DNA from 4 places in the Streptomyces sp. NPDC052036 genome. Region 2 is predicted to be linked to each of the others. Evidence: riboswitches for the same ligand, from Rfam matches in the RefSeq annotation. Region 2 holds a riboswitch; each other region holds the start of a gene.

The links. Region 2 has a riboswitch for cyclic di-AMP ahead of AB0L95_RS05975 (transglycosylase family protein). Riboswitches for the same ligand answer to the same signal wherever they lie in the genome.
Region 1: linked by a shared signal. The riboswitch ahead of AB0L95_RS22610 (NlpC/P60 family protein) and the one ahead of AB0L95_RS05975 (transglycosylase family protein) in region 2 are both predicted to bind cyclic di-AMP.
Region 3: linked by a shared signal. The riboswitch ahead of AB0L95_RS03355 (M23 family metallopeptidase) and the one ahead of AB0L95_RS05975 (transglycosylase family protein) in region 2 are both predicted to bind cyclic di-AMP.
Region 4: linked by a shared signal. The riboswitch ahead of AB0L95_RS39280 (M23 family metallopeptidase) and the one ahead of AB0L95_RS05975 (transglycosylase family protein) in region 2 are both predicted to bind cyclic di-AMP.

Annotation. Positions count from the first base shown of each region.
Region 1 covers NZ_JBFAWW010000016.1:97,333-104,359, reverse strand. Annotated here, with positions in the region: gene AB0L95_RS22635 (cytochrome P450) at 1-60, shown strand, start outside; gene AB0L95_RS22630 (SRPBCC family protein) at 192-677, opposite strand; gene AB0L95_RS22625 (PP2C family protein-serine/threonine phosphatase) at 851-2,041, shown strand; gene AB0L95_RS22620 (hypothetical protein) at 2,275-2,472, opposite strand; gene AB0L95_RS22615 (hypothetical protein) at 2,583-3,110, opposite strand; cyclic di-AMP (ydaO/yuaA leader) riboswitch at 3,500-3,673, shown strand; gene AB0L95_RS22610 (NlpC/P60 family protein) at 3,681-5,207, shown strand; gene AB0L95_RS22605 (PP2C family protein-serine/threonine phosphatase) at 5,436-6,545, shown strand; gene AB0L95_RS22600 (FAD-dependent oxidoreductase) at 6,650-7,027, shown strand, end outside.
Region 2 covers NZ_JBFAWW010000002.1:430,933-437,959, forward strand. Annotated here, with positions in the region: gene AB0L95_RS05965 (cytochrome P450) at 1-713, shown strand, start outside; gene AB0L95_RS05970 (transglycosylase family protein) at 892-1,992, shown strand; cyclic di-AMP (ydaO/yuaA leader) riboswitch at 2,203-2,370, shown strand; gene AB0L95_RS05975 (transglycosylase family protein) at 2,375-3,079, shown strand; gene eno (phosphopyruvate hydratase) at 3,379-4,665, shown strand; gene AB0L95_RS05985 (septum formation initiator family protein) at 4,766-5,242, shown strand; gene AB0L95_RS05990 (DUF501 domain-containing protein) at 5,379-6,014, shown strand; gene AB0L95_RS05995 (Ppx/GppA phosphatase family protein) at 6,011-6,952, shown strand.
Region 3 covers NZ_JBFAWW010000001.1:709,185-716,211, reverse strand. Annotated here, with positions in the region: gene AB0L95_RS03370 (DNA topoisomerase IV subunit A) at 1-1,282, opposite strand, end outside; gene AB0L95_RS03365 (pitrilysin family protein) at 1,580-2,953, shown strand; gene AB0L95_RS03360 (pitrilysin family protein) at 2,950-4,338, shown strand; cyclic di-AMP (ydaO/yuaA leader) riboswitch at 4,563-4,775, shown strand; gene AB0L95_RS03355 (M23 family metallopeptidase) at 4,788-5,540, shown strand; gene AB0L95_RS03350 (GntR family transcriptional regulator) at 5,740-6,435, shown strand; gene AB0L95_RS03345 (HPr family phosphocarrier protein) at 6,694-6,975, opposite strand.
Region 4 covers NZ_JBFAWW010000058.1:15,310-22,336, forward strand. Annotated here, with positions in the region: gene AB0L95_RS39275 (aldo/keto reductase) at 1-817, opposite strand, end outside; gene AB0L95_RS39280 (M23 family metallopeptidase) at 1,015-2,028, opposite strand; cyclic di-AMP (ydaO/yuaA leader) riboswitch at 2,040-2,197, opposite strand; gene AB0L95_RS39285 (PP2C family protein-serine/threonine phosphatase) at 2,492-3,868, opposite strand; tRNA gene AB0L95_RS39290 (tRNA-Met) at 4,042-4,115, opposite strand; gene AB0L95_RS39295 (dihydrofolate reductase family protein) at 4,198-5,346, opposite strand; gene AB0L95_RS39300 (MarR family transcriptional regulator) at 5,547-6,062, shown strand; gene ribA (GTP cyclohydrolase II) at 6,211-6,921, shown strand.

The DNA of each region.
Region 1 (7,027 bases), on a different contig from region 2:
AACGCGGTGCTGCGCGGACCGCGCCACCTGCGGATCAGCTTCGGCGATCTGCGTCCCTGAGCGAACGTCCGCCCCCTCGCCCACGGCACACCGCGGCGCCCCGGCCGCCCGGAGACGGTGACGCACCGCGGCGCCCCGGCCGCCGGAGACGGCGAGGCGCCACGGAGCCACGGAGCCACCGAGCCACGGCCTCAGCCGATCGCACCGGGGCTGCCGGAGTCACCGGGCCGGATCCGTTCCCGCCAGGCTCCGGATTCACTCCCGCGCTCTTCGATGAACTGCTTGAAGCGTCGCAGGTCTCCCTTGACGCGCCGGTCGATGACCCCCAGGGTGTCCGCGGTCCGCTCCACGGCCCCGGCGGGCTCGACGTCCATCACGAGCTCCACCCGGGTGTGCATGTCGTCCACGCGCTGGAAGCGGACCGAGCCCTTCTGCCGGGTGTCACCGCTGGTCGTACGCCAGGTGATCCGCTCGTCGGGAAGCTGGTCGATGATCTCGGTGTCGAACTCCCGGCGGATACCGCCGATCTTGGTGGTCCAGTGGGTGTGGCGGTCGTCGAGCTGCCTGACCTCCTCGACCCCCTCCATGAAATTCGGGAACTCCTCGAACTGGGTCCACTGGTTGTAGGCGGTACGGAGGGGGACCTCGACCTCCACCGTTTCCCTGACCATGCTCATCTGCGCCTCCTTCGGCTGATCGACCGCGACCGGCCGGGGGCCCGCCGCTCGGATCCTGGTCATCGCGCCGAGTACCCGGCGAGGACCCGTTTACGGCGGTGACGCCCCGACTGTCGGCGGGCGCGGCCTTCACCCGGTGGCCGTGCGACCGATGGCGAGGCAGGGTGGTAGGCATGGGTCTCCGGCAAAGGGCCGTCGCGGGGCTACGAGAGTCGTGGCAGTCGAGCCATGCCCTCCTGCTGCTCCCCCTGGCGCTGATCGTCGCGATCATGGTGGTGGACATCCACTCTCCCGAGAGCATCCATCTGGGCCCCGCACTGGTGATCGCGCCTGCCCTCACGTCTTCGTTCGCCGGGCCCCGCCTGTCCAGCCTCATCGGGGCACTGGCCGTGATAGCGCAGATCATCATCGCCGTCCTGCACGGCGGGCTGGGCACCACCAACCACATCGTGCAGATCCTCACCCTGTTCGTACTGTCGGTGATGATCGTGGTCTACTGCGCCATCAGGGACCGGCACCGTGAACAACTGGCCCAGGTCCGGTCGGTGGCCGAAGCGGCACAGCACGTCCTGCTGTGGCCGCTGCCGGAACACATCGGTCCCCTGAGAGTGGCCTGCCTGTACCTGGCGGCCGAGGACGAGGCGCAGATCGGCGGCGACCTGTACGCCGCCACCCGCGCGGACAGCAGGGTGCGCGTCCTGATCGGCGACGTACGCGGCAAGGGCCTCTCGGCCATCGGCGAGGCCGCCCTGTTGCTCGGTGCCTTCCGTGAGGCGGGCCATCGGCAGTCGTCGCTGCCGGATCTGGCCGCCACCCTGGAGCAGAGCGTGACCCGCTATCTGGCCGACTTCGAGCCGCCCGAGGAACTGGGCGAACGCTTCGCCACCGCCCTGCTGATGGAGATCCCCGACGGCGACCCGATCACCCGCATGACCAGTTGCGGGCACCCTCCGCCGCTGCTGCTCAGCCCCGGTCATGTGGTCACCGTCCCGAGCGTGCACCCGGCACCCCCGATGGGGATCGGCTCGGCGCACCCGGGGGACTACCACCTGGACGTGTTCTCCTTCGAGCCCGGCGACACCCTCCTGCTCTACACCGACGGCGTCATCGAGGCCCGGGACGCCGCCGGCCGCTTCTATCCGCTCGCGGACCGCGCGGCCCAGTGGACCGAGGAGTGCCCCGAGACGCTGCTGCACCGCATCCGTCGCGATCTGCTCTCCCACACCGGCGGGCGCCTGGACGACGACGCCGCGCTCATCGCCCTGCGCCGGACCCCGAGCGTCCATCACGGGCGTCCGCACCCGCGGATCATTCACGCCGACGGCTTCCGTCACCGTCCGCAGAACCAGCCGCAGGGCGGGTGATCCGCACCCTCAGGTGCTGAAGGAGGCGGAGAGACCCGGAGTCCCTGCCGCGGACGACGACGTACGAGAAGACGCCGAGGGAGGGCGGCACCAGGCCGAAGACCAGCCAGCCGGCCTTGGGGGCAGAGCCGCCCATGGGCGTGTGCCCCGACAGCGGCCCCTGGCGCCTTCAGCGTGCCCACGGCATCCGGCGGCGGGCCTCACCCGGAACGGGTGAGCGGGCGCGGTCTGCGTCACTCCGGCAGTCGGCGCATCTCCACGACGTGCAGTCCGAGGGACTGGCAGCGGGCCAGCAGCTCGTACACCTGCGCATCGTCGAGGACGGGGCCGAACAGGAGGGTCTGGCCGGACATGGTGACGTGCTCCAGCTCCGGAAAGGCCTGGGCCAGCGTCTCCGACATCTGCCCGTCGACACGGATCTCATAGCGCATGAGCTGCTCTCTCGCGGATGGCCTGGGGCGGGTGACGTGCGCCTCTCCCCGTGATGGTCCGCCCCGGTGCGTCCCCGCACCTCACCTGGGGCAGGTGAACGGCTCCGCCGTCAGTCCTTCACGGCGATCTTGAACACGATGATCAGCAGACCGATCACCAGGTTGATCGCGGCAGAGACGGCCACCAGGCGCCAGGAGGCCCCGGCATGGCGTGCGGCGGCGGCCGACCAGCCCATCTGCCCCGCCACTGCCACGGAGAGCGACAGCCAGACCGTGCCCCGCAGATCCAGGCCCAGCAGCGGGCTGACGGCGACCGCGGCGGCCGGCGGGACGGCTGCCTTGACGATCGGCCACTCGTCACGGCACACATGCAGGACGGTCGCGCGGTCCAGGCGCGACTGCGCCAGGCGGGCGCCGAACAGCTGGGCGTGCACATGCGCGATCCAGAACACCACGCCGGTGCTGACCAGCAGCAGCACCATTTCGCCCCGCGGCAACGGGCCGTGGGTACCGGCGCCGACCACCACCGAGGCGGCGAGCAGGGAGCCGTAGACACCGCCGGTGTAGTCGGCACGCGCCCGGCGTTCGGCGATGCGCGCCCGGGCGTCGGAGTCGTCCGCCTTGGGCCTGCGTCGCATGGGGGATGACCCTCCTGATCGCTCCACGTCATCGTGCCGCAGCACCGGACTGATCATGCTTAACCAGCCGAATAGCGGAATATCAGAAATATAAGGCGAGAGCGCGCAATCGGGCCCCGATGGACCCGGTGGCGCGAGCGAAGCGCCCTGCCGGCCGGGGCGCTCAGCGCCACCGGGCGGCGCGCGAGCGTCCTCGCGCTCCGTTCCGCCCGGAAAGCGACGACCGGTCGAGGAGCGGATCAGTGAAAAGCGAAGCTCGATGGGAACGCCCAGACGAAAATCACACTTAGGTATCGGACATTTCGCGCTTCAATCTTCACGCCAGGCACACAAGTTGGCTAAGTTGACGGCTAGGCCAAGCGACTCCCTCCGGCGAACCTCGCCGGGTTGCACGGCCTCCGCCGAATCCGATGCACCTCGACCGCAACCGGAACCGGGGACCCAACCGACCACGGGGTGAATCGGCTCAACTGCTCGCCGAGGCAGGGGCCGTAGGGCACACCTTCCGGATCCGTCCGCCCGAACCCGTCAGCTAACCCGGTAGGCGGAGCACGGAAGGAGTACGACCCCATGGCGCCGGAGCGAACCCCGGGCCCAGGAGGCTTCGGCCCCCATGGCATGCGCAGGTTCACCGAGGACGACGGTCCGAGCCGCGACGAGGTCCAGCAGCGGATCCGCAGCCTGTACGACCGGGCGGAGACCGACAGCGGAACCTTCAACGCGACGCGCGCGGTGGCGACGGGGACGCAGAGGCGTGCCAACCCGGTACTCGACAAGGATCGCCGACGCGTCGACCCGGCACTCGAGGACATGGCCCGGCAGTGGTTCGAGGCGGCGCGTCTGAGTCTGGGGCCGACCGTTCCGGCGGCACTGCCGCGCGACAGGATGCCGGACAGCTCGTCCTCGGCCCGGCCCTCGGAACCGGCGAGTATTCCGGTGAGCGACCTCGTCCTCCTTCTCCGCGAGCTGGGCCTGGCCGATCGGCCCGACCGCGAACTCACCGCCGGCCCGGCCGCGCGTCCCGTGGCCGAGCTGACCGCCGCCGTCGCGGAACCGGCCGCGCGCCCCGTCCCGGAGCTGACCGCCGGCCCCGTTGCGGAGCTGACCGCCGGCCCCATGGCCGCGTTGCCCGCTGCCCCGCCGAAGCTGCCGGACACGCCCCAGGTCACGCCCGCCGGGGCCGCCGAGCCCGAGTCGTCCGCCCCGCAGACCGCCAAGGAGCACACCCGGCAGAGGCTCTCCGCGGCCCGTGACCTGCTGGCCCAGCGGTCCGCGCGGCAGGGCACGCCGTCCCCGGCGGTCGAGCCCAGTCCCGCGATGGACGCCTGGCGCTCGACGGAGGGGCAGGACGGCCTCGCGGTCCACGAGGCCTGGCAGTGGCAGCAGCCGTCCGCCCTCGGCATGGACCTCCCGGCCGCCTCGCCCGACGCGGGCCTCTACGCCACCGCCCCCGCGGCTCCCCTCACCCCGGATCCACTGACGTACCCTCAACTGCCCACGGCGGCCGAACCGTTCCTCGCCGCCCCCCAGGCGTTCCCGACCATGGACCCCCTGCCCGCCGCACCCGAACTCCCCGCCCCCGAACCATTCCTGCCCACCCCCGAACCGTTCCTCGCCACCCCGCAGCCGTTCCCCACCGCCGAACCGTTCCCCGCCGCCGAACCGCTGCCCGGCGCCGAGGTCGTATCGGGCGCCGGACTCCCCTTGGGGATCGGCGGGGCGCAGGAGCCGGGGTACGACACGAAGTACGCGAAGGCGGTCGCCTTCGCCCGTGCGCAGATCGGCAGGCCCTGCCTCTGGGGCGCGGCCGGACCCGAGTCGTACGACGCCGCCGGTCTCACACAGGCCGCCTGGAGGGCTGCCGGGGTGACTCTCCCGCGTGCGGCCCGCGACCAGTCGGTGGTCGGCACGGTGGTTCCCCTCATCGACATCCAGCCCGGCGACCTCGTGTTCTTCAATCCGGACGCCGGCCATGTCGGCCTGAGCACCGGCAACGGCATGATGATCCACGCTCCGGGCCCGGGCGCCTTCATCCGCGAGGAGGCGGTCCTCTACGCCGGTGAGGCGGCGATCCACAGCGTGATGCGGCCCGCGTGAGGCCACCCGCGTGACGTGACCCGGGGGCGGGCGTGCTCGGTTCGCCCCCGGCGCCGTCGACGGACCTCAACCGGGCTCGCGGGCGACCGTTCGTCGATCACCGGTGGCGGAGTGTGTCCGAAGGGACGTCCCTGCGGCTGTTCCGACCGTTCCACCTGCGAGTTCGGACCGATCACGCGGCGGCCGTCGGCATTGCGGCAGGCGGTTTCGCGTAGCAGCGTAGGGGATGTGAGAGGCCCGATTGTCGAGCGGATCCACCGCAAGAGGGACCGCAGAGGCTGGCTGAGCGGCGCGCCACCCCCTTGGTGGGTGAAGGTGCTGCCCGTGGTCCTGCTGATCATCGTGGGCATCGTGAGCCTGGTCGCACCCTCGCCGCTGGACATCGGATTCCTTCTGGGAGCCATCCCGCCCCTGGCCGTCCTGTCCTACGGGCCCGCGGCCACCGCCGGGCTCGGCCTTCTCGTCGTAGGACTGCAGCACACCCGCGTCTTCCACCTGGACCGGCCGGGCAGCACGGACCTGCTCACGATCAGCTTCGTTGCCGTGCTGAGCGTGTTCGTGTCGTATGTGCGCAGCCATCGCGACGCCCAGCTCAACGTCGAACGCACGGTCGCGGAGGCGGCCCAGAACGCGCTGGTTCCGCCGCTGCGCGAGCAGGTGGGGCTGGTCCACTGCGCCGGTCTGTACCGCGCGGCCCAGCGCGGGACGCTCGTCGGCGGCGACTTCTTCGATGTGCGCGAGGGCCCCACCGGGGTACGGGCGGTCATGGGCGATGTGCAGGGGCACGGGCTGTCGGCGGTCTCGACCGTCGCCTCGCTGCTCGGGGCATTCCGGGAAGCGGTGCTCGACCAGCCCGATCTGCCCTCGGTCGCCTCCCGCCTCGACCGCAGGCTGCTCGTGGACTCGGGAGACGCCCGGCTCGCGGAGCTGTTCGCGACGGCGGTGCTGCTGGAGTTCTCCCCCGACGCCCGGACGGTACGGATCATCGCCTGCGGCAGTCCGGCGCCCGTACTGCTCCACGACGGCAAGGCAACCGAGCTGGAGGTGCCGTCCGGTACACCGCTCGGGATCGGGCTGAGCGAAGGGGGCACGTACGACGAGGTCGTCCGGAAGCTGGAAGGCGGGGACCGGCTGTTCCTGGCCTCGGACGGCATCTGGGAGGCACGGGACGCGACCGGGACGTTCTATCCTCTGGTCGACCGGCTCCCCCGGTTCGCCGACGACGAGCCCACCGCGACGACCCGGCAGGTGTGGGAAGATCTCTTGCGCTTCTGCGGCTCCGTCCGCGACGACGCCACGATGCTTCTCCTCACCCCGGAGCCCCGAGGCGAGCCATAAGGCATACTTATGACGTCATAGAGGCAACCCGCGTACCAAGTAAGGTTTGCCTTAGTTTAAGGTTTCCGACGAGCCGTCTGTCACCGCTCGAAGGGAACCTGATCATGCCGCGCCCCCTGCGGGTAGCCATCGTCGGAGCCGGCCCCGCCGGGATCTACGCCGCCGACGCCCTGCTCAAGTCCGAGGTGGCCGCCGAGCCCGGCGTGTCCATCGACATCTTCGAGCGGATGCCGGCCCCGTTCGGCCTCATCCGCTACGGCGTCGCCCCGGACCACCCGCGGATCAAGGGCATCATCACCGCCCTGCACCAGGTGCTCGACAAACCGCAGGTCCGTCTGTTCGGCAACGTCGACTACCCCACCGACATCAGCCTGGACGACCTGCGCACGTTCTACGACGCCGTGATCTTCTCGACGGGCGCGACGGCCGACCGGGACCTCGACATACCCGGCATCGGCCTCGCGGGCTCCTACGGCGCGGCC
Region 2 (7,027 bases):
GCGGCTACCTCGCCGACCTCATCCACCGCAAGCGCGAGGCACTGTCCGAGACACCCGGCCCCGGCGAGGACCTCATCTCCGGGCTGATCCGCGCCTCCGACCACGGCGAGCACCTCACCGAGAACGAGGCCGCCGCCATGGCCTTCATCCTGCTCTTCGCCGGGTTCGAGACCACCGTCAACCTCATCGGCAACGGGACGTACGCCCTGCTCACCCACCCCGGGCAGCGGTCCCGCCTCCAGACCTCGCTCAGCCGTGGCGAGAGGGACCTCCTGGAGACCGGCGTCGAGGAACTCCTGCGCTACGACGGCCCGGTCGAGCTGGCGACCTGGCGGTTCGCGACCCGGCCGCTCTCCATCGGCGGGCAGGACATCGCCGCGGGTGATCCCGTCCTCGTGGTGCTCGCCGCCGCGGACCGGGATCCTGAGCGGTTCGCCGATCCCGATGTCCTCGACCTCTCCCGCCGTGACAATCAGCACCTCGGCTACGGGCACGGCATCCACTACTGCCTCGGTGCGCCCCTCGCCCGGCTGGAGGGACAGACCGCGCTCGCCACGCTCCTCACCCGACTCCCGGACCTGCGACTCGCGGCGGATTCTGCCGATTTGCGCTGGCGTGGAGGACTCATTATGCGCGGATTGCGCACGCTTCCGGTGGAGTTCACACCGATTCCGAAGGAAGATCACCGCTGTACCGCCGACGCTGCGGACTGAGGTGGCGGACACGCCGACGGTCACGAAAAGGTGACATTTTCTCAACTCCGTAATCTTCACGTGATCTGTGCTGCATTAACTTGTGACAAGTGATCGACTGCGGATACCTTCACGCAGCAACGCGGCGGTACGCCACAGCCGCCGCGTTGGCCCCTGCAGTCGTGTGAAAGGCAACCGCATGCTCTCCGGGAACGGCCGACACCGTCGCCCCCGCCAGGCTCCGGCACTCCTCGTCGCCGCAGGGGTCACCGGCTCAGCGATCGCGATCCCGCTCCTGGCCGCCACCGGTGCGAGCGCGGCCAGCGGTACGACCTGGGACCGCGTCGCGGAGTGCGAGAGCGGTGGTTCCTGGAGCGCCGACCACGGCAACGGCCACTACGGCGGACTCCAGTTGACGCAGGAGGACTGGGACAAGTACGGCGGCCTCGACTACGCCCCCAGTCCCGACCAGGCGAGCCGCTCCCAGCAGATAGCCGTCGCCGAGAAGGTCCTGGACCACCGGGGCGTCTCCGCCTGGGGTACCTGTGGCGTGGTCTCCGGCCTGGGCAAGGACTCGGCCGCCGCGGACGTCGACACGGGGGTGGGCGACCACTCCTCCGGCGGCGGCGCCGTCTTCTTCTCGGACACCGGGGTGGGCTTCGGGCCGTCCGACGCGTCTGACGGATCCCAGTCGTCCACGTCCCACCACTCGTCGGGGGCGTCGGACTCGGCCAAGCCGTCGGACTCGTCGGACTCGCCGTCGACATCGCCTTCGTCGTCTTCTTCTTCCTCCGAGTCGCCGTCGTCCTCCTCGTCTCCGTCTTCCTCCGACTCCCCGTCGTCCTCGCCTTCCTCCTCCTCGCCGTCCTCGACGGCGACGGACGACTCGACCGGGGGCGACGAGAGCGAGAGCGGATCGGACGGCCTTCTCGGCACGCTCTCGGGCACGACGAAGAGCGACGAGTCGGACAAGGTCGGGCAGAGCGGGGCGTCTTCGTCCTCCGGTGCCGGCCGCCACCGCGGCGACAACGCCGACGAGGGCGACGCGGACGGCCGCACCGGCGAGTCGGCCGGCCGTCATGCCTCGCGCGGCTCCGCCGCCGGGCGCGAGACCGTCGACGACTCGTACCTCGTCCGCCTCGGAGACACTCTGTCGGGCATCGCCGACTTCCTTGACCTCAAGGGTGGTTGGCACGCGCTGTACGACGCGAACAAGAAGGAGATCGGCGCCGACCCCAACCGCATCGTGCCCGGTCTGAGTCTTGTGGTGACGTCCGGGCTGTCCGGCGACGGGTCCTGAACCGCCGTCCGAACTGCCGCCTCGACGAGGCCACTTCACGCCCCGCTTCGCGCTGAATGTCCGGTTTGGCGAGAGTGAGACATGAGTCTCATAAGCCTTGATCGTCTTTGAAATTCGGTGCGTCGCCTGCTTACGGTCGTGACCGCTCGCCATAGCGGGCCCCGACGGTCGCAACGCCGAATCCTGCCAGCGGCCGTACGGGAACAGTCGACGCTTCGAGCGCCGTAGGCAGGAGCGGGGGACCCAAGGTAGGTGCCGTGCCCGGGAGTTGACCGGGTGCGGCTAGGGGTGGAGCCGTGCGCCGGGGAGGCGCGCGGCCGGGCAACTCAACCGGCCCGAACCCGACAGCTCACCTCGCAGGCGTCGGTGAGGGGATCGAACCATGCTGTGTTCAGGCAAGGGCAAGCACCGCCGTCCGTCCAAGGCCGTCCGCGCCATCGCGCTCGCCGGTGTCACCGGCGCCGCTGTCGCCGGCCCGCTGATGGCGGCCGGCAGCGCCTCCGCCGCCACCGCCTCCCAGTGGGACGCCGTCGCGCAGTGCGAGTCCGGCGGCAACTGGTCCATCAACACGGGCAACGGCTTCTACGGCGGCCTGCAGTTCACCAACTCGACCTGGGCCGCCTACGGGGGCACCGCCTACGCCCCGCGCGCCGACCAGGCCTCCAAGGGTCAGCAGATAGCCGTCGCCGAGAAGGTCCTCTCGGGCCAGGGCAAGGGTGCCTGGCCGGTCTGCGGCACCGGTCTGACCAGCGCCCCCTACAACGGTGCCGCGGCCTCCACGGGCACCTCCACCGGTTCCACCGGCTCCGGCGACTCCGTGAAGAGCACCACCACCCGCTCGACCGAGCAGCAGGCGGCGGGCCGTTCCGCGCAGCGCCCGGCCCCCCGGACGACCGTCACCACCCCGACCGGCAAGAAGGTCAAGAAGGGCGACGGCGAGTACAAGGTGGTCCAGGGCGACACCCTCAGCGCGATCGCCCAGAAGCACCACGTCCAGGGCGGCTGGGAGAAGCTGTTCCAGCTGAACAAGGACATCGTCGAGAACGCCGACCTCATCTACCCGGGCCAGCAGCTGCACCTGAAGTGACAGCTCTTCGGCGTCCGGCCCGCGGCTTCCCCCCGGCCGCACCCCCCACGGTCGGCGCCGCCTGAGGACCCGCCCCGTCCCCACGGGCCCCCCGCTCCGGTGCGTGCACCCCCGAACGCACCGGAGCGGGGCTTTTTGCCTCGGCGTCCCTCCTTCGTCACCCGCTCTTTGTTCCGCGATGGAACAATGTGTACCGTCACCCTGTCCGCGGGACGGTCGGTCGGCTGGCCGATGCCCCGGGACGGTTAGGCTCTAGTCGCAAGGTGCCCCGCACCCCCAGCGTCACATCCATGAAGGAGATGCTCGTGCCGTCCATCGACGTCGTCGTAGCCCGGGAAATCCTGGACTCCCGAGGCAACCCCACGGTCGAGGTCGAGGTCGGCCTCGACGACGGCAGCACGGGTCGTGCCGCCGTTCCGTCCGGCGCCTCCACCGGCGCCTTCGAGGCCATCGAGCTCCGCGACGGCGACCCCAACCGCTACCAGGGCAAGGGTGTCGAGAAGGCCGTCCTCGCGGTCATCGAGCAGATCGGCCCGGAGCTCGTCGGCTACGACGCCACCGAGCAGCGCCTGATCGATCAGGCGATGTTCGACCTGGACGCCACCGACAACAAGGGCTCCCTCGGCGCCAACGCCATCCTCGGCGTCTCCCTCGCCGTGGCCCACGCCGCCTCCGAGGCCAGCGACCTCCCGCTCTTCCGCTACCTGGGCGGCCCGAACGCGCACCTGCTGCCGGTGCCGATGATGAACATCCTCAACGGCGGCTCGCACGCCGACTCCAACGTGGACATCCAGGAGTTCATGATCGCCCCGATCGGCGCGGAGTCCTTCTCCGAGGCCCTGCGCTGGGGTACCGAGGTCTACCACACCCTCAAGAAGGTGCTGAAGCGCAAGGGCCTGTCCACCGGCCTCGGCGACGAGGGCGGCTTCGCCCCGAACCTCGGCTCCAACCGTGAGGCCCTCGACCTGATCCTCGAGGCCATCAAGGAAGCCGGCTACGCCCCCGGTGAGCAGATCGCCCTCGCCCTCGACGTCGCCGCCTCCGAGTTCTACAAGGAGGGCAAGTACCTCTTCGAGGGCAAGGAGCGCTCCGCCGCCGAGATGACGGAGTACTACGAGGAGCTCGTCGCGGCCTACCCGCTCGTCTCCATCGAGGACCCGCTGTTCGAGGACGACTGGGCCGGCTGGAAGGTCATCACCGACCGTCTCGGCGACAAGGTCCAGCTCGTCGGTGACGACCTGTTCGTCACCAACCCCGAGCGCCTCGCCCGCGGCATCGAGGAGGGCACCGCCAACGCCCTGCTGGTCAAGGTCAACCAGATCGGTTCGCTGACCGAGACCCTCGACGCCGTCGAGCTGGCCCAGCGCAGCGGCTTCAAGTGCATGATGTCCCACCGCTCCGGTGAGACCGAGGACGTCACCATCGCCGACCTGGCCGTCGCCACCAACTGCGGCCAGATCAAGACCGGTGCCCCGGCCCGCTCGGAGCGCGTCGCCAAGTACAACCAGCTGCTGCGCATCGAGGAGATCCTCGACGACGCCGCGGTGTACGCCGGCCGGAGCGCGTTCCCGCGCTTCAAGGGCTGAGCACGCAGGGCAACGCCTTAGCCAGTCGTCCGTACGTCCCCGTACGCGGTCCCGTACCGTGTGCGGGGACGTACGCACGTGTGAAGGGGAGGCGGAAGACATGGCCGTGAAGGACCGTGACCGGTTCTCCACCGCGACCAGGCTGCGGCTGCTCGGCGAGCAGACGGCGGCCCGGGTCTACCGTTCCCAGACCAGACGGCAGGCCCGCCGTTCCCGGCTCACCGGCCGGGCCGCGCTGCTCGCCCTCGTGCTGTGCTCGCTGATCGTGGCGCTCGCGTACCCGATACGGCAGTACGTCTCCCAGCGTGCCGAGATCGCCGGCCTGGAGCGGCAGCGCCAGGAGGCCCGCGACCGGGTCGAGCAACTGCGCGACCTCAAGGCGCGCTGGCAGGACGACGCGTACGCGGAGCAGCAGATCCGGCAGCGGCTGCACTATGTGATGCCGGGCGAGACCGGGTACATCGTGGTCGACCCGGACCCGGCCAGACAGTCACGCGTGCACCGGACGGCCTTCGCACGCCCCTGGTACACCGGCGTCTGGGACGGGGTGGACAAGGCCGACGCGTCGGACCGCTGACCCGCCGAACCCCTCCCGCCGACCCGCCGGACCCCGCCCGCCGCACCTGCCGAATCCCGCCGGATCCCGCCATCCCGTCGGATCCCGCCACATCCCGGCAGAGACACAACAGAGACCAAGAGAGACTTCGTACCGCATGGAAACGCCCCCGCCGCCCACCCCGCCCACCGAGCCCACGGACGCGGATGTCGAGGCCATCCAGCAGCAGCTCGGCCGCACCCCGCGCGGGCTGCGCGCGATCGCGCACCGCTGCCCGTGCGGGCAGCCGGACGTCGTGGAGACGGCGCCGCGGCTCCCCGACGGCACCCCCTTCCCGACGACGTACTACCTGACGTGTCCGCGCGCCGCCTCCGCGATCGGCACGCTGGAGGCCAACGGCGTCATGAAGGAGATGACGGAGCGTCTGGGGGCCGACCCGGAGCTGGCCGCCGCCTATCGCGCCGCGCACGAGGACTACATCGCCCGCCGCGACACCATCGAGGTCCTGGAGGGCTTCCCGAGCGCGGGCGGCATGCCGGACCGGGTGAAGTGCCTGCATGTGCTCGTGGCCCACTCGCTGGCCGCCGGGCCGGGGGTCAACCCGCTCGGCGACGAGGCGATCGCGATGCTGCCGGAGTGGTGGCGCAAGGGGTCGTGTGTGACGCCCGCGGGGCCGCCGTCCGGCGACGAGTGGGAGGTGGAGACGACGGACACCGGCTGGTTCGCCGTCCAGCCCGTCCAGGCTCCGGCCTCCGAGGAGAGCCAGGCCGCGGAGAAGGAGAAGGACAAGTGACACGCGTCGCCGCCGTCGACTGCGGTACGAACTCCATCCGGCTCCTGGTGGCGGACGCCGATCCCGCCAGTGGTGAACTCGTCGAGCTGGACCGGCGGATGACCATCGTCCGGCTCGGCCAGGGCGTGGACCGGACCGGGCGGCTCGCCCCGGAGGCCCTGGAGCGTACGTTCGCCGCCTGCCGTGAGTACGCGGAGATCATCAAGGGGTACGGCGCCGAGCGGGTGCGTTTCGTCGCCACGTCCGCCTCCCGGGACGCCGAGAACCGGGACGAGTTCGTCCGCGGGGTCCTGGACATCCTCGGTGTCGAGCCCGAGGTCATCTCCGGCGACCAGGAGGCGGAGTTCTCCTTCATGGGCGCGACCAAGGAGCTGGCGGGCCGGGAGGACCTCCCCAGGCCCTGTCTGGTCGTGGACATCGGCGGCGGCTCCACGGAGTTCGTCGTCGGCGACGACCGGGTGGACGGTGCCCGGTCCGTCGACATCGGCTGTGTCCGTATGACGGAGCGTCACCTCGTGCACCACGGTGTCGTCACCGACCCGCCCACCGAGGAGCAGATCGCCGCCATACGGTCCGACATCGCGGCCGCGCTGGACCTGGTGGAGCAGACCGTGCCGCTGCACGAGGCGCACACGCTGGTCGGCCTCGCGGGCTCGGTCACCACCGTCTCGGCGATCGCCCAGGACCTCCCCGAGTACGACTCCACGAAGATCCATCATTCCCGCATCTCCCTGGACCGCGTCCGCGAGATCACCGAGTGGCTCCTCAGGTCCACCCACGCCGAGCGGGCGGCGATCCCCTCCATGCATCCCGGACGCGTGGACGTCATCGGCGCGGGCGCCCTCGTCCTGCTCGCGATCATGGAACGGATCGGGGCCGCCGAGGTCGTGGTCAGCGAACACGACATCCTCGACGGCATCGCGTGGTCGGTGGCGTAGAAGCCGCCGACGGCCGGCTCCTCCGACGGGCCCGCAGGCCCGGCTCCCCCTTGGACGGGAGCCGGGCCTGCGGTG
Region 3 (7,027 bases), on a different contig from region 2:
GCGAGAAGCGCTCCATCAGGCGCTCCTTGGCCTGCGCGGAGTTCTCGCTGGAGCGGATCAGACGGATGACCTCGTCGATGTCCACCAACGCGGTGAGCAGGCCCTCCACCAGGTGGAGGCGGTCGCGCCGCTTTCCGCGGCGGAACTCCGAGCGGCGGCGGACGACGTCGAAGCGGTGGTCGAGGTAGACCTCCAGCAGCTCCTTGAGGCCCAGGGTCAGCGGCTGGCCGTCGACCAGGGCCACGTTGTTGATGCCGAAGGACTCTTCCATGGGCGTCAGCTTGTAGAGCTGCTCCAGGACCGCCTCCGGCACGAAGCCGTTCTTGATCTCGATGACCAGGCGCAGACCGTGCTGGCGGTCGGTGAGGTCCTTGACGTCCGCGATGCCCTGGAGCCTCTTCGAGCCGACCAGGTCCTTGATCTTGCCGATCACCTTCTCCGGGCCGACCGTAAACGGCAGCTCGGTGACGACCAGGCCCTTGCGGCGCGCGGTCACGTCCTCCACCGAGACCGTGGCGCGGATCCTGAAGGTGCCGCGGCCCGACTCGTAGGCGTCCCGGATGCCCGAGAGGCCGACGATCCGTCCGCCGGTCGGCAGGTCCGGACCCGGGACGTGCTTCATCAGGGCGTCCAGATCCGCGTTCGGATAGCGGATCAGATGGCGGGCGGCCGCGATGACCTCACCCAGGTTGTGCGGCGGCATGTTCGTCGCCATGCCGACCGCGATACCCGAGGCGCCGTTCACCAGCAGGTTCGGGAAGGCGGCGGGCAGGGCCACCGGCTCCTGCTCCTGGCCGTCGTAGTTGGGCGCGAAGTCGACCGTGTCCTCGTCGATCGACTCGGTCATCAGGCTCGTCGCCTCGGTCATACGGCACTCGGTGTACCGCATGGCGGCCGGCGGGTCGTCGTTGCCGAGCGAACCGAAGTTGCCGTGGCCGTCGACGAGCGGGACACGCATCGAGAAGGGCTGGGCCATGCGCACCAGGGCGTCGTAGATGGACGCGTCGCCGTGCGGGTGCAGCTTGCCCATGACCTCGCCCACGACACGGGCGCACTTCACATAGCCGCGCTCGGGGCGCAGGCCCATCTCGTTCATCTGGTAGACGATGCGCCGGTGCACCGGCTTGAGGCCGTCGCGGGCATCCGGCAGGGCCCTGGAGTAGATGACCGAGTAGGCGTACTCGAGGAAGGAGCCCTGCATCTCGTCGACGACGTCGATGTCGAGGATCTTCTCCTCGTAGTCGTCGTCGGGCGGCGGGGTCTTCGTGCTGCGGCGGGCCATTGCTGCCGGCTCCTTCACAGTCTGCGCTGGGCATGAACGGAATCTGACGCCGACCATTGTGGACCGCCGCACCGACAACGCGGACCAGGACCCGTACTACGGAGCCCTCGGCCCGGGAACGGGCGCGTCCTGGGGTTGTCAACACCGTACGGTGTCCTCCACCCCCCGTAATCACAGTCTCGCTCTGGGCGTACGCAGCCCGGGAACTTCGCCACTGGTCCGCACGCTTGCATACAGTGACAGGACTGGTAGGAAACTGCGGGATTCCGCGACAGCTCCGCGATCGAAGGGACGTACATGCCCATGGGTCACACGGCCACAGCCGAGGCAGGCTCCGGGGGCCTGACAGCGACCGAGCACCGCCTGGCCAACGGTTTGCGCGTGGTGCTCTCCGAGGACCACCTGACCCCGGTCGCGGCGGTGTGCCTCTGGTACGACGTCGGCTCGCGTCACGAGGTCGAGGGCCGCACCGGCCTCGCCCACCTTTTCGAGCACCTGATGTTCCAGGGCTCGGGACAGGTGAAAGGCAACGGCCACTTCGAGCTGGTGCAAGGCGCGGGCGGCTCGCTGAACGGCACGACGAGCTTCGAGCGCACGAACTACTTCGAGACCATGCCGACCCACCAGTTGGAGCTCGCCCTCTGGCTGGAGGCCGACCGCATGGGCTCCCTGCTCGCCGCCCTCGACGACGAGTCCATGGAGAACCAGCGGGACGTCGTGAAGAACGAGCGCCGCCAGCGCTACGACAACGTTCCGTACGGCACCGCCTTCGAGAAGCTGACCGCGCTCGCCTACCCCGAGGGCCACCCGTACCACCACACGCCCATCGGTTCGATGGCGGACCTGGACGCGGCCACCCTGGAGGACGCGCGCGCCTTCTTCCGCACGTACTACGCGCCCAACAACGCCGTCCTCTCCATCGTCGGGGACATCGACCCGCAGCAGACCCTCGCCTGGGTCGAGAAGTACTTCGGGTCCATCCCGGCCCACGACGGCAAGCCCGCGCCGCGCGACGGCTCGCTGCCCGACATCATCGGCGAGCAGCTGCGCGAGGTCGTCGAGGACGAGGTCCCGGCGCGCGCCCTCATGGCCGCCTACCGGCTGCCGCAGGACGGCACGCGTGCGTGCGACGCGGCGGACCTGGCCCTCACCATCTTCGGCGGCGGCGAGTCCTCCCGGCTCTACAACCGGCTCGTACGGCGTGACCGCACGGCCGTCGCCGCCGGCTTCGGTCTCCTCCGGCTGGCCGGAGCGCCCTCCCTGGGCTGGCTGGACGTGAAGACCTCCGGCGACATCGAGGTGCCCGTCATCGAGTCCGCCATCGACGAGGAGCTGGCCCGGTTCGCCGAGCAGGGCCCCACGGCCGAGGAAATGGAGCGCGCCCAGGCCCAGTTGGAGCGCGAATGGCTGGACCGGCTCGGCACGGTCGCGGGCCGCGCGGACGAACTGTGCCGGTACGCGGTGCTGTTCGGCGACCCCCAGCTCGCCCTGACCGCCGTGCAGCGGGTGCTCGACGTCACCGCCGAGGAGGTGCAGGAGATCGCCAAGGCCCGCCTGCGCCCCGACAACCGCGCGGTGCTCGTGTACGAGCCGGTCACTGCCGACACCCCGGAAGCCGCCGAGACCACCGCTGCCGAAGGCACCAGCAACGACGAGGAGTCGGCGAAGTGACCGAGCTCGCGACCATGGACTTCCACCCGCAGCCCCAGCCCGGCACGGCCCGGCCCTGGGCGTTCCCCGCACCCGAGCGCGGCGCCCTGGACAACGGCCTGACCGTGCTGCGCTGCCACCGCCCCGGCCAGCAGGTCGTCGCCGTCGAGGTGCTCCTCGACGCACCCCTGGACGCCGAGCCGGCCGGCCTCGACGGCGTCGCCACGATCATGGCGCGCGCCTTCTCGGAGGGCACCGACAAGCACTCCGCCGAGGAGTTCGCCGCCGAGCTGGAGCGCTGCGGCGCCACCCTCGACTCGCACGCCGACCACCCCGGGGTGCGGCTGTCCCTCGAAGTGCCCGTCTCCCGCCTCCCGAAGGCGCTCGGGCTGCTCGCCGACGCCCTGAGGGCACCGGCGTTCGACGAGAGCGAGATCGAGCGCCTGGTGCACAACCGCCTCGACGAGATCCCGCACGAGATGGCGAACCCGGCCCGCCGCGCCGCCAAGGAGCTCTCCAAGGAGCTGTTCCCGGCGTCCTCGCGGATGTCGCGCCCGCGTCAGGGCACCGAGGAGACGGTCGAGACCATCGACGCGGCCGCCGTCCGCGGGTTCTACGAGCGGCATGTGCGGCCCTCCACGGCCACCGCCGTCGTGGTCGGCGACCTCACTGGCGTCGACCTCGACGCGCTCCTCGGCGACACCCTCGGGGCCTGGACGGGGGAGGCCGCCAAGCCGCGCCCCGTGCCCCCGGTGACCGCCGACGACACCGGCCGCGTGATCATCGTGGACCGCCCCGGGGCCGTCCAGACGCAGTTGCTCATCGGCCGCGTCGGCGCGGACCGCCACGACCGGGTGTGGCCCGCACAGGTGCTCGGCACGTACTGCCTCGGCGGCACCCTGACCTCGCGCCTGGACCGCGTCCTGCGGGAGGAGAAGGGCTACACCTACGGTGTGCGGTCGTTCGGCCAGGTCCTGCGCTCCGCGCCCGACGGCACCGGCGCCGCGATGCTGGCCATCAGCGGCTCCGTCGACACGCCGAACACCGGCCCGGCGCTCGACGACCTCTGGAAGGTACTGCGCACGCTCGCCGCCGAGGGGCTGACGGACGCCGAGCGCGATGTCGCCGTGCAGAACCTGGTGGGTGTGGCGCCGCTCAAGTTCGAGACCGCGGCCGCCGTCGCGAGCTCGCTCGCCGACCAGGTCGAGCAGCACCTGCCGGACGACTACCAGTCGACGCTCTATCAGAGGCTCGCCGACACCGGCACGGTCGAGGCCACGGCCGCCGTCGTGAACGCCTTCCCGGTGGACCGTCTGGTGACCGTCCTGGTCGGTGACGCCGCGCAGATCGAGGAGCCCGTCAAGGCGCTCGGCATCGGCGAAGTGCACGTCGTACGGGCCGAGTAGACGCTCCTGGCAGGCGTCCGGAACGGCGACGTTCCGCAGGGGCCCTGGTGACGTCCCCCGTCATCAGGGCCCTTCTCCTTGGGTTTTGTCCGTATTGCCATAGAGGCTGCCCCTCTGCCCTGTGGGATGCGCTACAAACCCCACGCTCGGTTTGCCGGGGGACAGAGGGCCCTTCTAGCGTCTGTCGGGCTGTTCGTCAGGCAGTGCGCCGCACCCGCGGCACCGGACAGTCATCGCCGAGTCCCCGTACGGCGCGAGCCAGGGGAGCCGGGGACCCACCTTCTCTCGTCGCCTTCGCGGCCGGAGGGGCCCGCTCTCGTCGCCTTCGCGGCCGGAAGGGCCCACGCAGTCCCTGGGGTGAATCGGGCGCCAGCCCGTAGGAGACCTTCCTGCTCCGAACCCGTCAGCTAACCCGGTAGGCGAGAGGGAAGGAAAGGACCAGCCACTTCATGGCGTTCACCTGCGCCACCGGGAAGCACCGCCGTCCGAGCCGTATGCAGCGTACGGCCACGAACGCGATGGGCGTCGCGGCGCTCACCACCACCGGGGCCATCGGCACCCTGGCCGCCCCGGCTTTCGCCGCCGGGCACCCCGTCGAGGAGACGGGACTCATGCGGGCCGTCACCCTCGGCGACTCGGTCGCGGCGAAGATCGACGCTCAGGCCGCCGCACAGAAGCAGGCCGCCGACCAGAAGAAGGCCGCCGAGGCCGCGCGCCGGGAGGCGGCGGAGAAGGCGCGCAAAGAGCACGAGGCCAAGGAGCGCGCCGCCCGCGAGGCCGAGCGTGAGCGGCTGAACGCGTTCGTGGCGCCGATCTACCACTCGTACGTCTCCACCGGCTACAAGACCGGCGGCTCCCTGTGGTCCTCCGGCGCCCACACCGGTATCGACTTCCACGCCGCCACGGGCACGCCTGTCCACGCGGTCGGCTCGGGCACGGTCGTGGAGATCGGCTGGGGCGGCGCGTACGGCAACCAGATCGTCATCAAGATGAACGACGGCACCTACACGCAGTACGGCCATCTGTCGTCCATCGGTGTCTCCGTGGGCCAGCACGTCACCCCCGGCGGCCAGATCGGCCTTTCCGGGGCCACGGGCAACACGACCGGGCCGCACCTCCACTTCGAGGCGCGCACCACCCCGGAGTACGGCTCGGACATGGACCCGGTCGCCTACCTCAGGTCGCACGGTGTGAACGTCTGACCGCCGGCCGCCGCACGGCGCCCGTGAAGGTGACGGCCCCGGCCCCTCAGCCGGGGCCTTCGTCGTTTCGAACTCCTGTCTGTCCAAAAAATATCCATGGATTCCGGCCTGCCGTCGGAAATTCCGGCGCGCTGCAATAGAGTCGGCTGGACACACGTCGACCGGGGACGTTTCACGGGGATTAAGGCGGTGGTCGGGCATGCGTATTCCGGCGCACTCGGTATGCACGGCGATCCGTGACGACATCGTCGCGGGTCTCTACGAGCGCGGCAGCCGGCTGACCGAGGAACTCCTCGCCCGCCGCTACGGCGTCTCCCGCGTCCCCGTCCGCGAGGCCCTGCGCACCCTGGAGGCAGAGGGCTTCGTCGTCACCCGCAGACACGCGGGCGCATGTGTCGCGGAACCCACCGAGCAGGAGGCCGCCGACCTTCTGGAGATGCGGATGCTGCTGGAGCCGCTGGGGGCCGCGCGCGCCGCACAGCGTCGCACCGAGGCCCATCTCAAGGTGCTGCGCGGCCTGGTCAGACTGGGTCAGGAGCGCGTCAGGAGAGGCCCCAGCGAGGATCTGCGCTCGCTGGGCGGCTGGTTCCACGAGACCCTGGCACAGTCCTGCGGGAGCCCCGTGCTCGCCTCGACGCTCGGTCAGCTACGGCACAAGATCGCCTGGATGTACACGGTCGAGGCGCCGGTCAGCCCCGTGGAGTCCTGGGCCGAGCACGGCGGCATCGTGGACGCCGTCGCGCGCGGCGACAGTGAGCGGGCGCGCGCCATCACGGCACTGCACACCGAGCGCGCGACCGCCGCGCACCGGCTGCGTCTGCCCGGCGCGGGCGACCGCGCGGACCGAGTGAGGACTTCGCAACATGCCGTAAACGTGTCGGGAGCCCGGCATTAACACAGGCGCCGTATACAAAGAGGGATATTCCGCGAAGCCCATTTCGGCTGCCCTCGTTCTCGCGTGCCCCGATAAATCCGGCGTACGTGATTTCCGGGTGCGGTGCGGAATTCTCGCGACCGCGCCGAATTTCTCGCGCGCGCCGGGTGGAGATGCCGCCCTCGGGGCCGCGAAGCCCGCCGGGTCCGCTGCCGGGAGACGGCGAAAGCCGCGTCCCTCAGGGGTGACGCGGCTTTCGTGACCGGGGTGTCCGAAGGGTCAGACGGTCTCCGGGAGCTCCTCGAGACCCTCGGCGACCAGCTTGGCCAGACGGTCCAGCGCGGCGTCCGCGCCGTCCGCGTCGGAGGCCAGGACGACCTCCTCGCCGCCCTGGGCGCCCAGCCCGAGGACCGCCAGCATGGACGCGGCGTTGACGGGGTTGCCGTCGGCCTTGGCGATGGTCACGGGGACGCCGGACGCCGTTGCCGCCCGGACGAAGATGGAGGCGGGACGGGCGTGGAGGCCCTCGGCCCAGCCGACGTTGACGCGGCGCTCAGCCATGTGTTGCTGCCCTTCGGTTTCAGGGTTGTCTAGACCAGTTTTCCATATGGTG
Region 4 (7,027 bases), on a different contig from region 2:
CCGCGAGCCACGCGAGGGCCACCGTCGGGATCTGCGCGCCGCGCTCCTGCGCGACCTCGTCGAGGGCCGCGAGCACATGCCGGCCGCGCTCGGTCTCCAGGTACTTGCCCGCGCCCTGCGCGCGCGCCGAGTCCACGGTCGTGCCCGGCCGGTACTTGCCGGTCAGGAAGCCGGACGCGAGGGCGTAGTACGGGACGGCCGCCAGGCCCGCGCGGGCCGCGACGTCCTGCAGCGGGCCCTCGTAGGTGTCCCGCGAGACCAGGTTGTAGTGCGGCTGCAGCGCCACGTACCGGGCCAGGTTCTCGCGCTCGGAGAAGTCGAGGGACGCCTGCAGGCGCTCGGCGGAGATGTTGGAGGCGGCGATGGCGCGCACCTTGCCCGCCTTCACCAGTTCGTCGAGCGCGCCGATGATCTCCTCCACCGGCACCTCGGGCTGGTCGAAGTGCGTGTAGTAGAGGTCGATGTAGTCGGTGCCCAGGCGGCGCAGGGAGGCGTCCGCCGCGGCCTTGATGTTGGCGGCCCCCAGCCCCTGGTACTCGGGGTGCTGGCTGACCTTGGTCGCAATGATCACGTCGGAGCGGTTGCCGCGCGCCGCGACCCACTTGCCGATGACGGTCTCGGACTCGCCGCCCTTGTTGCCGGGTGCCCACGCCGAGTAGACGTCGGCCGTGTCGACGAAGTTGCCGCCGGCCGCCGCGTAGGCGTCGAGCACGGCGAAGGACTGCGCCTCGTCGGCGGTCCAGCCGAAGACGTTGCCGCCGAGGGAGAGGGGGAAGACCTCGAGGTCCGAGGAGCCGAGCTTGCGAAGGGAAGTCATGTGCTACTTCAGCACTCGATCCGGAAGTCATTATTCCGGTCGGAGGCTGTTCCACATGGGTGAATTCCGGCCTGCCGGGTTCCGGCCGGAAGGACGTGGACACGCCTGACCGGCAGCCCTGACATCGGGGGTTGTCGCCAGGACCGCCGGGGTTCAGGAAGTGGCACGCGCCGGGGAGAAGGGCGCGGACGCGGATGTCAGGGGTTGACGCCCTTGCTCTGCAGCCACGCCATCGGGTCGATCGCGCTGCCGCCGCCCGGGTGGACCTCCAGGTGCAGATGCGGCCCGGTGACGTTGCCGGTCGCGCCCACGCGGCCGATGACGTCGCCCGTGGAGACCTTCTGGCCGACGCTGACGCTGATCGACGACTGGTGGCAGAACCACAGCTCGGTGCCGTCGTCGAGGGTGAGGACCGTGCGGTAGCCGTACGAGCCCGCCCAGCCGGCCTGGGTGACGGTGCCGCTGTGGATGGCCTTGATGAGCGTGCCCGTGGGGGCGGCGAAGTCGAGGCCGGTGTGGTAGCCGGAGGACCACATGGCGCCGGCGTCACCGAAGCGCGAGGTCAGGGTGTACGAGGAGGTCGGCAGCGTGAACTGCTTGGCCAGTTCTGCCAGTCGGGCGGCCTCGGCCTTCTTCTTGACCTCCGCCGCCACCGCCTTCTTGGCGGTGTCCTGGGCCTTGGCCGCCGCTGCGGCAGCCTTCTTCGTGGCGGCGTCCTCGGCGGCCTGTGCGGCCGCCGCGGCGATCCGGTCCTGCTGGGACTCGGCCTGCTGCATGATCCGGCTGCGCAGCGCCTCGCCCGCGTCCTCGGTGCCCGCGGCGGAGTCGGCGGTGCTCACTCCGGCGGCGCTCAGGGCGGTGGCGGAGCCCTCGGGGGCGCTGGTGTCCTCTCCGATGAGCTCCTTGGCCGAGTGGGTGACCGAGGAGAGATCGGGGAGGGATATGGGCACCGGCGGCTTGCCGGTCTGCGCGGTGGCCATGCCGCCCGCGCCGACCGCGGCCATCACGCCAACGCCCAGAACGGTGGAGCTGCGGGCGAGTCCGCCGCCGCGCTGCTTGGTGACGCGGTGCCGACCGCGGACGGGGCGGACGGAATCCTCGGTGGGATTCCACTCCTCCCAGGGGCCCTCGTCGGGGCGGGACGCAAAGCCGATCGTCTGCGTGCCGCTGGGAGCGAACGAGGTGCTCTCGGCAGGCCGGTTGGACGCCACGTGGGCGCACTCCTTTCCTTCCGTTTCGCCTACCGGGTTAGCTGACGGGTTCGGAGCAGGAAGGTCTCCTACGCGCGTATACCAACCGTTTTGACACGGCGATATCCGCTCGATTCACCCCAAGGTGGTGGTTCCCCGGCTCCCTCGCGGGATTCGGCACACGGGCACGGAGCCGCCTCTGATGACGGCTGGGACGACCGCGCTGCGTTATCGAACGTTAATAGACGCCAGGCCTGGATTCCAAGCTCTTCGGACAGATCATTAACGCTTCTGGCCAGGACTTTAACGACAGGAACGGTGGAAAACGGGCGAGTTGACCGCACCCCATCCACCCCATCCGTTCTGACGGTACGTCAGTTGTTATGCGAGAGAGGCCCCCTGCTCACCCACCGTGACAAGGGTCGGACGTTCAGCGGTGTTTGGCCCTTCGACGGGTTCAGGGGTGCCTGGCCCTGCGAGGGGTTCAGGGGTGCTCGGACCGGCGCACGGCGAGCAGCGCCATGTCGTCCGTGGCCTGACCGCCGGTGTGGCGGGCGACGTCCTCCGTGACGGCGGCCAGCACGGCGCCGGGCGTGGGCAGAACCCGGCCGACGAGGCGGCCGACCGGATCGTAGAACTCGCCGCGCACGTCCCGTGCCTCCGAGACGCCGTCTGTGAAGAAGAGCAGCGTCGAACCGGGCGGGAAGTCCCACTTCTCCGCGCGGTCGGGCCCCAGGGCGAGGTCGCCCATGCCGAGCGGCAGCGCCGGCTCGCGGGCCTCCAGTTCGCGCAGGGTGCCGTCCGGGAGCAGAAGCAGGGGGGCGGGGTGCCCCCGGTCGACGATCCGCACGACGCCCTCCTCCCCGTGCGGGATCTCCGCGAGGACCGCGGTGGTGAACTCCTCGTCGGTGTCGGGACCGTCCCGGCGGATGCCCTCGCGCGACAGCGCCCGTTCCAGGCGCTGGGCGACGGCCTCCAGCGTGGCCTCCTGCTCGGCGGCCTCCCGAAAGGCGCCGATCACGACGGCGACCGCGGCCACGGCACCCGTCCCCTTGCCCCGCACGTCCCCGACCACGAGCCGTACACCGTGCGGTGAGTCCTGGACGGCGTACAGGTCGCCGCCGATATAGGCGTCGGCCTGCGCCGCCTCGTACCGGGCGGCGATCCGGAGCCCCCCGATCCGCGCGGGGGGCTCGGGCAGTACGGCGCGCTGGGCGGCCTCGGCGATCCGGCGGGCGGAGGCGAGGCGTGCGTCGTTGCGGCGTACGAGCACATTGATCAGCACGGCGGGTACGGCGGCCGCGGCGGTGGTGACCGCCTCGGTGGCCGCGCCGGACGACCCTGGCACGCCGAGCCCGAGGTGCACGGCCAGGACGGCGGCGAGGGCCGCGGTGCCGGTGACGACGGTGCCGCGCAGCGATTGCAGGGGCGCGGCGACGAGCGGGGCGGCGGTGAAGAGAGGGACGGCCGGGAAGACGGACGGGGTCAGCCGGCCGCAGCAGACACCGAGGCCGATGAGCAGCGCGGGCAGGGCCCGCAGAAACGCCCGCGCGCACGAACTCCGCCGGCTCTCCGCCGAGCCGGGCTCCGGGGGCCGGACGTGCTCGGACCGATCGTGGGGTTGACCGTCGGGCCGATCCTGGGGTTGACCGTCGCGTCGGCCCTCGGGCCGATCGACGGGCCAGGCGTCCGGCCGGTCGGCGGGCCGTTCGCTGTCCTTCGGGGGAGGGTTCACGGCCGGGCCGCCGCTGGTGTCTTCGTGCGGGATGTCGCTCCCCTCGTACGGAGTTCCGGGCCCTGGCCCGCTGTCCTGCTCGTCGCACGGCGCCTCGATCCGCCACGCGCCACCTTGCTGAACCACCCGTCCAGGCTTCCCGCAGGACGGGCGAGGGGCGACCGCTGTGGGCCGACCGGCGTACACACCCTGTGGACGGGGATAGGTGAGGCCCCGGGCGGGAAGGGGGAGGAGTGGGTGAAGAACACAGAAAAAACCGAGGGCCGGAACCCTTTCGGATTCCGGCCCTCGGCCGTCAGTAGCGGGGACAGGATTTGAACCTGCGACCTCTGGGTTATGAGCCCAGCGAGCTACCGAGCTGCTCCACCCCGCGTCGGTGATTCCAGTGTACGCCATGCGCAGGACACGAAGCACACAGGTTTACGTCCGCGGGGCTTCACCAGCGTTTCCGGCCGTCAGCGGCCTTCGTCCGGGGACAGCAGGTGGGCGTTCGGGGCCTTGGCCCGCTCCCCGTACTCGGGCAGCACCACCACATCCGCCCCCTCCGACGTCAGCAGACCGTTGCCGTCCGCCGCCGCCACGAACGTGTCCGGCTCACGCCAGGACGTGACCACCCGCCGCACTCCGGCGTCGAGGATCAGCCGGGCGCACGGCGCGGGCCGGGAGGCGCGGCGGGCGCACGGCTCCAGGCTGCTGTAGACCGTCGCGGTGGCCAGGCGCGGATCCGCCGGGTCCAGCTTCGCCAGGGCCGCCTCCTCCGCGTGCACCACCGGGTCCCCGCCCTCCCGGGAGTGCCCCCGGGCCAGCTCCGTTCCGTCGGCCGCGACGATCACCGCCCCCACGCTGAAGGCCGTCCGGGAGGGCGGGCACTGCGCCGCCAGCTCGCACGCGGTCTCCAGCCAGTGCCGGTCCGCGGCGGAGGCCGACCCGCCGGTGCCGGGCGCCGTGGGCGCGTAGCGCATCAGCACGACGTCCCCGACCGGCCGCGTCTCCAGCAGCCGCATCCGTCCCGGCGGGTAGGCCCCCGGCCCGAACATCCGCGGTGCGTCGGGCTGCCCCACGACCAGCGGCGCAAGGACGAGTTGCAGCTCGTCCGCGAGGCCCTGCTGCAGCAGCTGGGTGTGCACCTGTCCGCCGCCCTCGACCATCAGCCGGCCCACGCCCTTGACGTCCCCCAGGTGAGCGAGCACGGCGCGCCACTCCACATCCGGGCCGAGCGCGACCACGTCCACGTCCGCCGGCAGCAGCCCGCTCAGCCGCTCCGCGCCCTTGTCCGTGGTGTAGAGCGCCTTCGCGCCCCCCGTGTGCCAGAAGAGAGCTTCCGGGTCGAGGTCGCCGGACGCGCTGACCACGACCTTCAGCGGGTACTCCGGCCGCCCCGCACGGACCCGGGCCGCGCGCCGCTCCTCGGAGTAGACCAGCAGCCGCGGGTTGTCGGTGCGCAGCGTGCCCGCGCCGACGAGGATCGCATCGCTGCCCGCCCGCACCTCGTCGACCCGGTCGAAGTCCTCCGGTCCGGACAGCAGGAGCCGCTCGGGGCCGGTGTCGTCCAGAGAACCGTCGAGGGAGACGGCGGCGGACAACAGGACATAGGGCTGGGCCATGGGGGTGCACTCCAGGGTCGAAGGGCGAGGAACTAGGGACGAGGGACCAGGGCGGAGCAGGAGTCGAAGGACAGGGAGGTCCGGGTCGGTCGGGGCCCCTGGCCGCGTGGCCAGGATGCGCCGGGCCGGGGCCGGAGGTCCAGATCCGACGGGAATCCGGGATCTTGTTTCAACTTTTAAACAATAACTACACTGGTGGCATGACGACCCGCTGGCTCACCCCCGAGGAACTGCGCGCCTGGCGCGCGTACCTCGCCGCGTCATGGCTCCTGGAGGACGTGATCGACCGGCAGCTCCAGCAGGACGCCGGCATGCCGCATCTGTACTACTCCGTCCTCGCCAACCTCTCCGCCGCGCCCGGCCACCAGATGCGGATGACCGACCTCGCGGAGACGCTGAAGATCACGCGCAGCCGGCTGACCTACGTCGTCACCCGCCTGGAGAAGGACGGCACGGTCCGCCGGGAGGGCTGCCCCACCGACCGGCGCGGCAGTATCGCGGTCCTCACGGGCGCGGGCATGGAGCTCCTGGAACGCTCGGCCCCGGGCCATGTCGAGACGGTCCGCGCCGCCGTCTTCGACCATCTCACGCCCGAGCAGGTGACCCAGCTGGAAGCGATCTCCACCCGCATCACGGAGGCGCTCCAGGGCGGCGAGGAGCGCCCCGCGTGCGACGGTCTGCCGTGGCGCCGGCGCTCGTCCGGGGCGGCGGAGTGACCTGAGCGACCGGACCGTGTCGCACGTAATTGCTTGAAATTTAAAGCGAGCGCGCGCTAGAGTCTCCGACCGAGGTTGTGCTTCAAATCTGAAGCATGGGGCGCATCCTCCGTACCCGCAACCGCCGGCCCGGAGAAGGACGACAGACATGCGCGACTCACGTGACGACGCCACCGCATCCAGTGACAGCAGCGAACCGACCCGTCTCCCCACCGATCTCCCCGTGGCCGCCGATGTCCCCGCCGCCACGGTCCGCACCCGCGTGACGGTCCCGCTCCGCTTCGGCGACGGGTACTCGGTCACCGCCGACCTGGTCACCTTCCACGGCCTCGTCGACGGCCAGGAACATGTGGCCGTGGTCCTGGGCGAGCCCGCCGCCGACCGCCCCCCGCTGGTGCGGCTGCACTCCGAGTGCCTGACCGGCGACGTCTTCGGCTCGGCCCGCTGCGACTGCGGACCCCAGCTGCGTGAGGCGGTCGAGCGCATCGCCGACCAGGGCGGCGTCCTGCTGTACCTCCGTCAGGAAGGCCGTGGCATCGGCCTCTACAACAAGCTCGACGCCTACGCCCTCCAGGACCAGGGCCTGGACACCTACGAGGCGAACGCCGCGCTCGGCCTGCCGGAGGACGCCCGCGACTACACGGCCGCCGCGCAGATGCTGCGCGCCCTCGGCATCGACACCCTGGACCTGCTGTCCAACAACCCCGACAAGGCCGCCCAACTGCGCGGCCTGGACCTGACGGTCACCCACCACGTCCCCACGGGCGTCTTCACCACGGCGCAGAACGTCCGCTATCTGCGCGCGAAGGTCGTCCACACCCAGCACACCCTGCCCCTCACGGAACTGACGGCGGGCTGACCCACGCACCCCCGGGGCAGGGGGAACAGACATGGAGTCACGCCTGCCCCGGCACAGCAGGAGGCCGGCTCCCGGCTCCACCCCGAGACGGTCTCGGAAACGACCT